2 linked regions of the Thiorhodovibrio winogradskyi genome follow. The protein of the gene in region 2 interacts with the protein of the main gene of each other region in a pairwise test. Links are inferred from orthologs where the notes say so. Each region holds a gene or a part of one and is shown on either strand. Other genes may lie near its edges. The genes, in order: hflC and ftsH.

The links.
Region 1: the proteins of ftsH (region 2) and hflC interact in binary tests that used the Escherichia coli proteins (3 or more experiments, as listed by UniProt). The link is inferred for Thiorhodovibrio winogradskyi from one-to-one orthologs.

The regions. Positions count from the first base shown.
Region 1 is NZ_CP121472.1:379,651-385,644, reverse strand. What follows is about bases 263-3,261. They hold hflC (protease modulator HflC), read right to left. Parts: upstream 2,223-3,261; coding sequence 1,302-2,222; downstream 263-1,301. Other genes in these bases: hflK (FtsH protease activity modulator HflK), read right to left, coding at 2,222-3,261; Thiowin_RS01950 (DUF2065 domain-containing protein), read right to left, coding at 1,069-1,254; Thiowin_RS01955 (ATP phosphoribosyltransferase regulatory subunit), read right to left, coding at 263-965. In the rest of the region: more of Thiowin_RS01955, read right to left, coding at 1-262; more of hflK, read right to left, coding at 3,262-3,409; ribosome rescue GTPase HflX, read right to left, coding at 3,530-4,825; RNA chaperone Hfq, read right to left, coding at 4,850-5,107; tRNA (adenosine(37)-N6)-dimethylallyltransferase MiaA, read right to left, coding at 5,405-5,994.
Region 2 is NZ_CP121472.1:3,850,543-3,855,950, reverse strand. Bases 1-2,890 are described here. They hold ftsH (ATP-dependent zinc metalloprotease FtsH), read left to right. Parts: upstream 1-426; coding sequence 427-2,355; downstream 2,356-2,890. Other genes in these bases: folP (dihydropteroate synthase), read left to right, coding at 2,382-2,890; rlmE (23S rRNA (uridine(2552)-2'-O)-methyltransferase RlmE), read left to right, coding at 1-207. Also shown: more of folP, read left to right, coding at 2,891-3,161; glmM (phosphoglucosamine mutase), read left to right, coding at 3,274-4,614; Thiowin_RS17695 (sodium-dependent transporter), read left to right, coding at 4,672-5,408. UniProt on the Escherichia coli protein: Acts as a processive, ATP-dependent zinc metallopeptidase for both cytoplasmic and membrane proteins. Plays a role in the quality control of integral membrane proteins.

The sequences.
Region 1 (5,994 bases), 3.5 Mb from region 2 along the record:
CCTTTGAGATCAGTGCTGAAGCCGACCGCCGGGCGGGCATGGCCAAAAAACTCGCCAATGGCATCGTAGCGCCCGCCGCGCGCGATTTCGAGCCCCCACCCAGGCGCGAAAGCAGCAAAAACCACCCCGGTCTTGTAGGTATAGCCACGCAATTCGCCCAGATCGAAGTGCACTGGCACCTGGGGCATCCAGGCGTGCAGATCCTCGGCAATCAATCGCAGATTGCCGAGCGCCCGATGAACGCTATCGCGAGCCTTGGCAAGACGCTCGCCAGCGCGCTCAAGCGCATCATCACCGTTCAGCTCAACCAGCGCCAGAAGCATATCCGCCTCGCTTGGCTCGACGCCAGCCTCATCGAGCAGCGCTGCAAGTTCGGTGCTGGCCTTGCGCTGCAGGATACCAAAGAGCGTCAATTCCTGCTCCCGCGACAGTCCTGCCTGTTCAGCCAGGCCGCGAAAGATGCCCACATGCCCGAGATCAAGGTAGGCGGAGCCGATTCCGGCGGTCTCTAGGGTGGTCAGCAGCAGCCTGAGAATTTCGACATCGCTCTCGGCGCCGCCATGGCCATAGATATCGGCACCGATTTGCAGCGGGCTGCGGGTGCCGGCAAAGCCATCGGAGCGGGTATGCAGCACAGTGCCGAGATAACACAGCCGGGTGGGTTCCTCGCGCCTGAGCTGATGGGCGTCAATGCGCGCCACCTGCGGCGTCATGTCCGCGCGCACGCCAAGCAGGCGCCCGCTGAGCTGATCAGTCAGTTTGAAGGTCTGCAGATCCAGATCGCTCCCGGTGCCTATCAGCAGGCTCTCGAGATAATCGATAAAGGGCGGAATGACCAAATCATAGCCCCAAGCATCGAACAGATCGAGCAGGCAGCGGCGCAGGCGCTCAATATCGCGCGCCTGTTGGGGCAGAATTTCCTCAATGCCAGCAGGGAGAAGCCAGCGGTCCTGATTGATGGTCATGAGCTTGCCGGAGTCAGGGTGCGGTTGCGGCACAGCCAGGGCGGCGCGGACGGCGGCAGCCCGGGCGCGGTGCGGAATGGGAAATCATGGGGTCGCTTGTCAGCTAACGAACAAAGTACAGCAGCACAACCCCAGAGGCCATGCTAAGCAGGCCCACGATGCGCAGACTGCCATCACTCTGGCGCGCCACCTCCTCCATCATACGGCGCATGGCCCCGGGGGCAGCGAAGGGCATGACGCCCTCAATGACGAACACCAGCGCCAGAGCCACCAGGAAGTCATGCCACATCGTGCATCAAATCCAGAATAGCCGCCGGCAGCCAGCAACGCGCGCTGCTAGCGCACACGCAGACGACCATCCGTGCCGGCGTCGTCCGAGGAGCCGGCCGCGCCCTGGGGATGATTGAAATAGCGGAAGAATTCCGAGTCAGGCGCCAACACCAGGGTGGTGCCCTTGTCGACGAGCGACTTCCGGTAGGCATCCAGACTGCGGTAGAAAGCGTAGAACTCGCGATCCTGCTCGAAGGCTTCGGCGTAGACCCGCGCGGCTTTCGCATCACCCAGGCCACGGGTTTCCTCGGACTCCTTGTAGGCGTCCGCCAGGATGACGGTGCGCTGGCGATCAGCATCGGCGCGGATACGTTCAGCCGCTTCATGACCCTTGGCGCGCAGATCGCTTGCCACACGCTCGCGCTCGGCGCGCATGCGGTTATAGACGGATTCGCTCACCTCGGGCGGCAGATCGATTTTCTTCACCCGCACATCCACCACCTCCACACCCAACTCAGTGGCCTGGGTGTCGAGTGTCTTGGTCAGCACCTGCATCAGTTCCAGGCGGTCTTCGGACACCACCTCCTGAATGGTGCGGCGACCGAATTCGTCCCGTAGGCTGGTATTAATACGCTCGGCAAGCAGACGCGCGGCACGGGCACTGTCGCCGCCGGTGGAACGGAAAAACTGCGCCGCGTTATTGATGCGCCATTTAGCGTAAGAATCGACGATGACGTCTTTCTTTTCGATGGTGAGGAAGCGCTCCGGCTGGGAGTCGAGTGTCTGAATGCGTGCGTCGAACTTGATCACATTGTTCAGCACCGGCACCTTCCAGTGCAGGCCTGGTTTGTACTCGGGCCCGACGATTTCACCCAGGCGCAGCTTGATCGCGATCTCCCACTGATAAACGATGAACGCCGAGGCCGTCACCAAGCCAACCAGCACCAGAACAGCGATGCCCGAGAGGAGTTTCATGCGGTCTGTCATCAGCGGGTCCTCCGTTCGCGATTCACATTGCGCATCGGCCGTTGCGTTATCGAGTTGCTCGCACCACTCGCGTTGCCACTACTCCCGCTTGAAGAGACACTTGCCGGGGCCCCGTCGCGACTCGCGCCCGGGTTCTTCATGAGTTGATCCAGCGGCAGATACATCAGGCTATTGCTGTCCGGCACGTCGATCAGCACTTTCTGGCTGTCGCCAATCACCTCTTGCATGGTATCCAGATACAGGCGCTCACGCATCACCTCGGGCGCCTTGCGATACTCCTCCAGCACCGCCAGGAAGCGCGAACTCTCACCCTCGGCCTCGGCGATCACCTGATCGCGATAGGCCTTGGCATCCGCCACGATGCGGGCGGCTTCACCGCGCGCCTGCGGCAGGATCTGATTGGCATAAGCCTCGGCCTTGTTCTCGGAACGTTCCTTGTCCTCGCGCGCCTTGATGGCGTCATCGAAAGCCTCCTTGACCTGCTCCGGCGGCTTGGCCGGCTGCATGTTAATGGAGGTGACTAGCAGACCGGTTTTGTACTCGCGCATCAAGGCCTGAACCCGCTCGCGAATGGTCGCCGCCACGGCGCTGCGACCCTCGGTCAGGATGAAATCGAGCTTGCTGCCGCCGATGGTCTTGCGCACCACGGTCTCGGTCGCATCGCGCAGGGTTTTCTCCGGATTTTGATCCTGGAACAGATAATTGGCGGCATCCTCAATGCGCGACTGCACGGTGAGTTCGACATCGACGATGTTCTCATCCTGGGTCAGCATCAGTGCCTTGTGACTAAAGGATGAGATCTCGTCGACATTGACAATCTCGACCTGCTCAACCGGCCAGGGCCAGTGCCAGTGCGGGCCGGGTTGGGTCATCCTGTTATAGACACCGAAGCGCAGCACCACACCGCGCTCAGCGGGATCGACGATATAAATACCGGTGGCGAGCCAAAGCACCACCAGCACCCCGACAACGATACCGATAGTCCACTTGCCAAGCGGCCCGAGCGGTGCACCGCCGCCCGCCCCGCCACCGGAGCCCTTGCCAGATCCGGAATCACCACCGAACAGGCCTTTCATTTTGTCCTGCAAGTTGCGCACGATCTCGTCGAGATCGGGCGGTCCGCCCTGGTTTCCCTGCTGGGACCCCCAGGGGTCTTTGCCTCCGCCTCCCGGCTCGTTCCAGGCCATAGTGTCTCCGTCTGGGCTAATCGTTCTTTAAAGGTGATTCGAAGGTGCTAAATGCGTGCCGCGCCACGACCATCGAACGGGCATTTTAGGTTTTCCCGGCCCGGGGGACAATGCGCAGCCTTACCATACAGGAAATTCCCTTGGCTGGGGTCGCGCACGACCCTGGCGCCGCAACTCCCGCTGCAGTCGCTCGGGCTCGATCATCACCTCCAGGGTCCAGCCACCGTCATCCCTGGCTTGTTCGGCAAGAATTTGCCCGTGTCGATAGAGCCAGGCGCGCAACGCACCCTCGGAAGGATTTAGCTCAAGCTGACAATTTTCAACCTGGCCGCGAAAGCGCTCGGCCAGTGCGTCCACCAGCAGATCCACGCCCTCACCTGTTCGAGCGGACAGCCATACCGTGCTGACATTCCCCGCCGCGTCCCGATCAACCCGCGGACGCTGATCCTCAAGCTGGTCGATTTTATTCATCACCCGCAGGCGCGAAATCGACTCGGCGCCGATCTCCGTCAGCACCTGCTCAACATCCCTTTCGCAGCGCTCGCGCTCCTTGCCCGCCGCATCGATCACATGCAGCAGCAGCGCCGCCGAGCGCGTTTCCTGCAAGGTCGCGCGAAAGGCCGCCACCAGCTCATGTGGCAGCTGGCTGATAAAGCCCACGGTATCCGCCACCACCACGGCCGGGGCATTGGGCAGCTCCAAGCGTCGCAGGGTGGGATCCAGGGTAGCGAAAAGCTGATCGGCCTGAAACACCCCGGCCGCGGTCAGCCGATTAAAGAGCGTGGACTTACCGGCATTGGTATAGCCCACCAGGGAGACGGTGGCGATCTCGGCGCGATCACGCGCCTGGCGCCCCTGGGCGCGCTGGGTCTCGATCCGCTCGAGGCGTTTGTTCAAGGCGACAATGCGCTGGCCGAGCAGGCGCCTGTCGGTCTCGAGCTGGGTCTCGCCCGGTCCGCGCAGGCCGATACCGCCCTTCTGGCGCTCAAGATGGGTCCAGCCGCGCACTAGGCGGGTTGACAGGTGCCGCAGCTGCGCCAACTCCACCTGCAGCTTGCCCTCGAAAGAGCGCGCGCGGCGGGCGAAAATATCCAAAATCAGCCCATTGCGATCCACCACCCGACAGGACAGCCGACGCTCCAGGTTGCGCTCCTGGGCCGGGCTCAGGGCATGGTCGAAAATCACCAGTTCGGCGCCCGTGGCGGCCAGCTGCTCGGCCAACTCAGCCGCTTTGCCCTGGCCAATAAAAAAGCGCGGATCGGGCGCGGCGCGGGTACCGGTGAGCCAGCCCACCTCAAGCGCGCCGGCGGCCTCGGCCAGCAGCCGGAACTCGGTGCTGGCTTCCGCGTCCAGCTTTCCGCCGATGGCCAGCTGCACCAAAAGAGCGCGTTCGCCCGCGTCCGGCCGCTCAAACATGGCAAACCCGCGGCAGGTACCGCCTCATTCCGCCTCGCTCTCATCCAGGTCGAGGTCATCCTCTGGATAGGACCATTTGACGTTGCGTGACGGCACCACGGTGGAAATCGCGTGCTTGTAGATCATCTGACTGACATTGTTCTTGAGCAACACCACGAACTGATCGAAGGACTCGACCTGTCCCTGGAGCTTGATGCCATTGACCAGAAAAATCGAGACCGGCACGCGCTCTTTGCGCAATGCGTTCAAAAACGGATCCTGAAGACTGTGTCCCTTCGACATAGTGAAATTCTCTTGTTGTTATTGGGCAGCCCCATCAACGCATGATCGCAACGATCATCCACCGCCGTTCTGCACACCACGGAGGAGGCCGGCAACCGCGGCAATCAGGCTCGCAGGGGCCAGGTCGCGACGATGCGCTTGCACGCATAGGACGTCAATGCAAGTGATACGTTATCACAGAGCCGCCGGGTCATGGTCTCACTGGCGACCTTTGGTCCGACGTCCAAGCAAAAAAGGCGCCATTCTTGTCACCTTGCGGCCAGCAAGCGCCCTGGGCCGCGCCAGGGCCGCGCCAGCTCAGCACTCACCGATGGCCGCCAGATTTGCCAGCCTCTCCAGCGCCCGATCCAACAGGGAGCCCCCCTGGGGCAGCCAGATGCAATCGCTCTCGGATCTCAGCCAGGTCATCTGCCGCTTGGCGAGTTGCCGCGTTGCCGTGATGGCAAGCTCGCGCATGCGCGCGAAATCACAGTCGCCATCCAAATAGTGCCACATTTGCCGATAGCCGACCGCGCGCATCGAAGGCAAAGCGGGATGCAGATCACCGCGCGCGCGCAAACGCGCCACTTCGGCTTCAAAACCCGCCGCCAGCATGGCATCGAAGCGCTGCGCAATGCGCTCACGCAAGGCCTGACGTTCGCGCCCGGATGATCCAGCCTGTCCCACTGTCGGACCGGGCGCCTTGACGAGTTTCACGACCCGATAAGGCAAGTGTTGCGCGGCGGCCTCCGCCCAATGGTCCCCGAGTGCGCGCCCAGTAGTCAGATAGACCTCGAGCGCGCGCTGAATCCGCTGCGGATCATTGGGGTGAATGCGCGCCGCGCTGGCCGCGTCCAGCACCGCCAACCAGCGATGCATCCGCGCCGAGCCCATGCGCTCAAGCTGGC
Region 2 (5,408 bases):
CTGGTGGTCAAGACATTTCAAGGTGAGGGCTTTGACCCACTCGTGCGCGAACTGCGCCGCTGTTTCGAGCGGGTGGTGACGCGCAAGCCGGATGCCTCCCGGGCTAACAGCCGTGAGACCTACCTGGTTGCCAAGGGTTTTCGCCCAGCTTGCCGGGCAGTCACCAAAACAGGTCCGGGTCAAGGCCCTGTTAGTGTAGGGGCTTAGGCTGATGCGACAGGCTGACTTTGGCTTTGCGCGTCTACCTGTGTCAGGATGCGGGGGTGGCAACCCGGGTTGATCACCCGGTATTGATCAATACCGCCTGATCGACTCAATAATCGACTCAATAATCGACTCAATTATTGACTCAATAATTAAGTCAATGATCGACAAGGTGTCCGGCCATGCCGGACGATTTTCGGAGAGACTGCGTCTGTGAGTGATATGGCAAAGAATCTGCTTTTGTGGGTGGTCATAGCGATTGTGCTGATGTCCGTCTTTAACAATTTCACCACGGCTCCAACCACGCCGCGGACCATGGCCTACTCGGATTTTCTCGAGCAGGTGCAGCAAGGTCAGGTTAGGGAAGTGGTGGTCAAGGGACGTACCATTGAGGGGGAAAGCGTCGACGGTCGCCGCTTCACCACCTACAGTCCGGGCGATGACGGCTTGGTGGGTGATCTGCTTAATAACAATGTCGAGATCAAGGCCGCGCCGCCGGAGAAGCAGTCACTGCTGATGCAGATCCTGATCAACTGGTTCCCGCTATTCATTCTGATCGGCCTGTGGATTTTCTTCATGCGCCAGATGCAGGGCGGCGCCGGCGGTCGCGGGGCCATGTCCTTCGGCAAGAGCAAGGCGCGCATGCTGAGCGAGGATCAGGTCAAGGTGACCTTCGCGGATGTCGCCGGGGCCGAAGAGGCCAAGGACGAAGTGGTCGAGGTTGTCGATTTCCTCAAAGATCCGTCGAAATTTCAAAAGCTTGGCGGAAAAATTCCCAAGGGTGTGCTCATGGTGGGGCCGCCCGGCACGGGTAAGACGCTGCTTGCGCGCGCCATCGCTGGCGAGGCCAAGGTGCCTTTCTTCACCATCTCAGGCTCGGACTTTGTCGAGATGTTTGTGGGTGTTGGTGCCTCGCGCGTGCGGGATATGTTCGAGCAGGCCAAGAAGCATGCTCCTTGCATTATCTTCATCGACGAAATCGACGCCGTTGGTCGTCATCGCGGCGCCGGTCTCGGCGGTGGTCATGACGAGCGCGAGCAGACGCTCAACCAATTGCTGGTGGAGATGGACGGCTTCGAGGGCACCGAGGGCATTATTGTCATCGCCGCCACCAACAGGCCCGATGTGCTTGATCCGGCCTTGTTGCGTCCCGGTCGTTTCGATCGTCAGGTGGTGGTGCCCCTGCCCGACGTGCGCGGACGCGAGCAAATTCTGAAGGTCCACATGCGTAAGGTGCCAACCGCCGAGGATGTGAAGGCATCCATCATCGCGCGTGGCACGCCCGGCTTCTCGGGTGCCGATCTGGCCAATTTGGTCAATGAGGCAGCGCTTTTCGCCGCGCGCTCCAACAAGCGTTTGGTGGATATGCAGGATCTGGAAAAGGCCAAGGACAAAATCATGATGGGTGCCGAGCGGCGCTCCATGGTGATGTCCGATGACGAGAAAAAGCTCACGGCTTATCACGAGTCTGGTCACGCCATCGTTGGACGCCTGGTGCCCCAGCATGACCCGGTGCACAAGGTCAGTATCATTCCGCGCGGTCGGGCGTTGGGCGTGACCCTGTTCCTGCCGGAGGATGATCGCTTCAGCTACAGTAAGCAGCGGCTCGAGAGTCAGATCTCCAGTCTCTTTGGCGGGCGTATCGCCGAGGAATTGATCTTTGGACCAGAAATGGTCACCACCGGTGCCTCGAACGACATTCAGCGTGCCACCGAGCTGGCGCGCAACATGGTCACCCGTTGGGGTCTGTCCGACCGGCTCGGTCCGCTGTCCTACGGGGAGGACGAACAAGAGGTCTTTCTCGGTCATTCTGTCACTCAGCACAAATCGGTCTCGGATGAAACCTCGCATGTGATCGACGAGGAAGTGCGCAGCGTGATTGATCGAAATTACGAGCGTGCCAAGCATCTGTTGAACGAAAACATGGAGAAACTCCATCACATGGCGGCGGCCTTGATTAAGTACGAAACCATCGATCTTGATCAAATCAACGACATCATGGATGGCCGTGATCCGCGTCCACCCAAGGACTGGGATAACGATACCCAACGCCCGCCAGGTGGCAGCGCCAAGGCACCCGCGACCGCGAATGAGGACGGCAAGGCTGTCAGCGGCATTGGTCCTATCGGCGATCCCGCGGGCGAGCATTGACGCCACATCCAAGTCAGGTCTCAGTGATGGGCGTGCTCAATGTCACGCCCGACTCCTTCTCTGATGGCGGGCGCCATGCCGATGCCCAGGCCGCCTGTGACCATGCCCATGCGATGGCCGAGGCGGGGGCGGCGATCATCGATATCGGCGGTGAGTCGACGCGGCCTGGCGCCGCCGCAATTAGTGGCGCCGAGCAGTTGCGACGGGTGATTCCCGTGATTGCCAGGATCGCGTCGACTCTGGAGACCGTGATCTCGGTCGATACCTCCGATCCTTTGGTCATGCGTGAAGCCGTCGCCGCTGGCGCCGGTATGATCAATGACATCCGTGCATTGCAGGCGCCTGGCGCCATGGAAGCGGCCTCCGAGTTACAAGTGCCGGTGGTGCTGATGCACATGCAGGGCGAGCCCAAGACGATGCAGCAGCAACCGGACTATACCGATGTGGTCGCTGAGGTCGCGGGCTTTCTGCAATCGCGCATGAATGCCGCCCAAGATGCCGGCATTCCATTCGAGCGACTGCTGATAGACCCGGGATTTGGTTTCGGCAAGCGCCTGGAGCATAATCTGCAACTCTTGGCGCGACTTGAGTCCATTGTGGCACTGGGGGCGCCGGTGCTGGTGGGGCTGTCGCGTAAATCCATGCTCGGCGCCGTGACTGGCGCGGATCTGAACGAGCGTCTACCGGCGGGCCTGGCAGCCGCCGTCATGGCGGTGGAGCGGGGCGCGGCCATTGTACGGACGCATGATGTTGCCGCGACCGTGCAGGCCATGAAGATGGTCCAGGCGACGCGCATCGCGGCCTAGGTCGCTTCCCGTCAAACAGCCGCTTCATCCCGCGGTTTGGTGCCGCACTCTGAGCTTTATTGACACATCAGCTCGCCACGTCGAGCTTGATATCTTGGTAAAAGACAAGCGCATGCGAAAATACTTCGGAACCGATGGGATTCGCGGCCGTGTGGGTGACCCAAGCGTTAGCCCGGACTTTGTGCTCAAACTCGGCTGGGCCGCCGGGCGGGTGTTGGCGCGCCATGGCAATGGTCGCAAGGTGCTGATCGGCAAGGACACTCGAATTTCTGGCTATATGTTTGAATCCGCCTTGGAGGCGGGACTGGTCGCGGCCGGATTGGATATCCGTCTGCTCGGTCCCATGCCGACCCCAGGTGTGGCCTATCTGACCCGCACGCTGCGCGCGGTGGCGGGAATTGTTATCACCGCATCCCATAATCCCTACCAGGACAACGGTATTAAGTTCTTCTCCGGGTCCGGGGATAAGTTGCCTGATGAAACCGAGCGCGCGATTGAAGAAGAACTCGAACTGCCGCTTGAGGCAGTGACCGCGAGCGAGCTTGGCAAAGCCAAACGGGTCGAGGATGCAAGCGGACGTTATATCGAGTTCTGCAAAAGTACGGTGCCGGCTTGGTTTTCTCTAAAGGGTTTGAGGATTGTGGTGGATTGCGCTCATGGTGCGACTTACAACATAGCGCCTTATGTGTTCGATGAGCTTGGCGCGCAAGTTGTTAGCCTGGGTGTCGATCCGGATGGCTTCAATATCAACCAATCCGTTGGATCCTTGCATCCGGAAACCTTGCAGCAGACTGTCCGGCGGGAACAGGCCGATCTGGGCATCGCTTTCGATGGTGATGGCGACCGGGTGCTGATGGTGGATGCCAACGGGCGTCTGATCGATGGTGATGTGCTGCTCTATCTGATCGCCAAGTCGCGTCTGGAGATGGGCTGTCTTAAGGGGCCCGTGGTTGGTACCCTGATGAGCAATCTCGCACTTGAGCAGGCCCTGCGGCAACTGGGTATCGACTTTGCGCGGGTGAAGGTTGGGGATCGTTATATCATGGAGCGGCTCAAGGCGGATGATGGCATTCTTGGGGGGGAGCCCTCCGGTCATATCATTTGCCGGGACCGCACCTCTACCGGTGATGGCATCATCGCCGCCCTGCAGGTGTTGGCGGCACTGGCGAGCTCAGAGCAAAGCCTGGCGGATGGCGCGAACGCAGTGGCGCATTATCCGCAGGCGCTGATCAACCTGCGTTTGGAAAAACAGGGCGATGTCATTAACCGACCTGAGGTGCAGCATGCGGTGCGTGCGGTTGAGGAGCGTTTGGGCGAGCAGGGTCGGGTACTTCTGCGGCCATCGGGTACCGAGCCTGTCGTGCGGGTGATGGTGGAAGGTCGCGACCGCGATCAGGTTGAAAAGATGGCAGCAGAGCTTGCAGATTGTGTTCGCGCGCAAGTGAGTGCCTGACAACCAGCGGCTGATCACCAACGCTTTAACCAGGACGATTCCGCAGAGCAGAAACCCATGGCAACATCCACCAGCATCCATGGCATGTGGTCCTCGCGATTTGCCTTTATTCTCGCGGCCAGTGGCTCGGCGGTGGGGCTTGGTAACATATGGCGCTTCCCTTATACGGCGGGCGAGTATGGGGGCGGTGCCTTTGTGCTGGTTTATTTGCTGTGCGTGGCGGTCATCGGTATTCCCATCATGATGGCCGAAGTCATGCTTGGCCGCCGTGGCCGGCAAAGCCCAATCAACACCATGCGCGCATTGGCGCAGGCCCAGCAGGCGCCCGTCATCTGGCAACTTGTCGGCTGGCTTGGCATCCTGTCCGGTTTTCTCATTCTGTCCTTTTACAGTGTCGTGGCCGGTTGGACCCTGGCCTATGTGCTGCGGGCCGGCACTGGCGCCTTTTCGTCGATTGACGCGGCCGGTTCGGCACAAGTGTTCTCTGCCTTGATCGCTGATCCTTGGCAGCTCTTCCTGTGGCACAGCGTTTTTATGATCATGGTCGGGCTGGTGGTGGCGCGTGGTGTGACCAGCGGTTTGGAGCAGGCCGTGCGCTTTTTAATGCCGGCGCTTTTCGTGCTGCTGATCCTGATGGTGGCCTACGCTGCTCAGACCGGGGCCTTCATGCAGGGGCTCGATTATCTGTTTCGGCCCGATTTTCTCGAGTTCCAAGGGCGCGCTGGCGAGGCGATTCTGAGCGCCATGGGCCAGGCATTTTTTAGCCTCAGTTTAGGGATGGGGGCCATCATGAT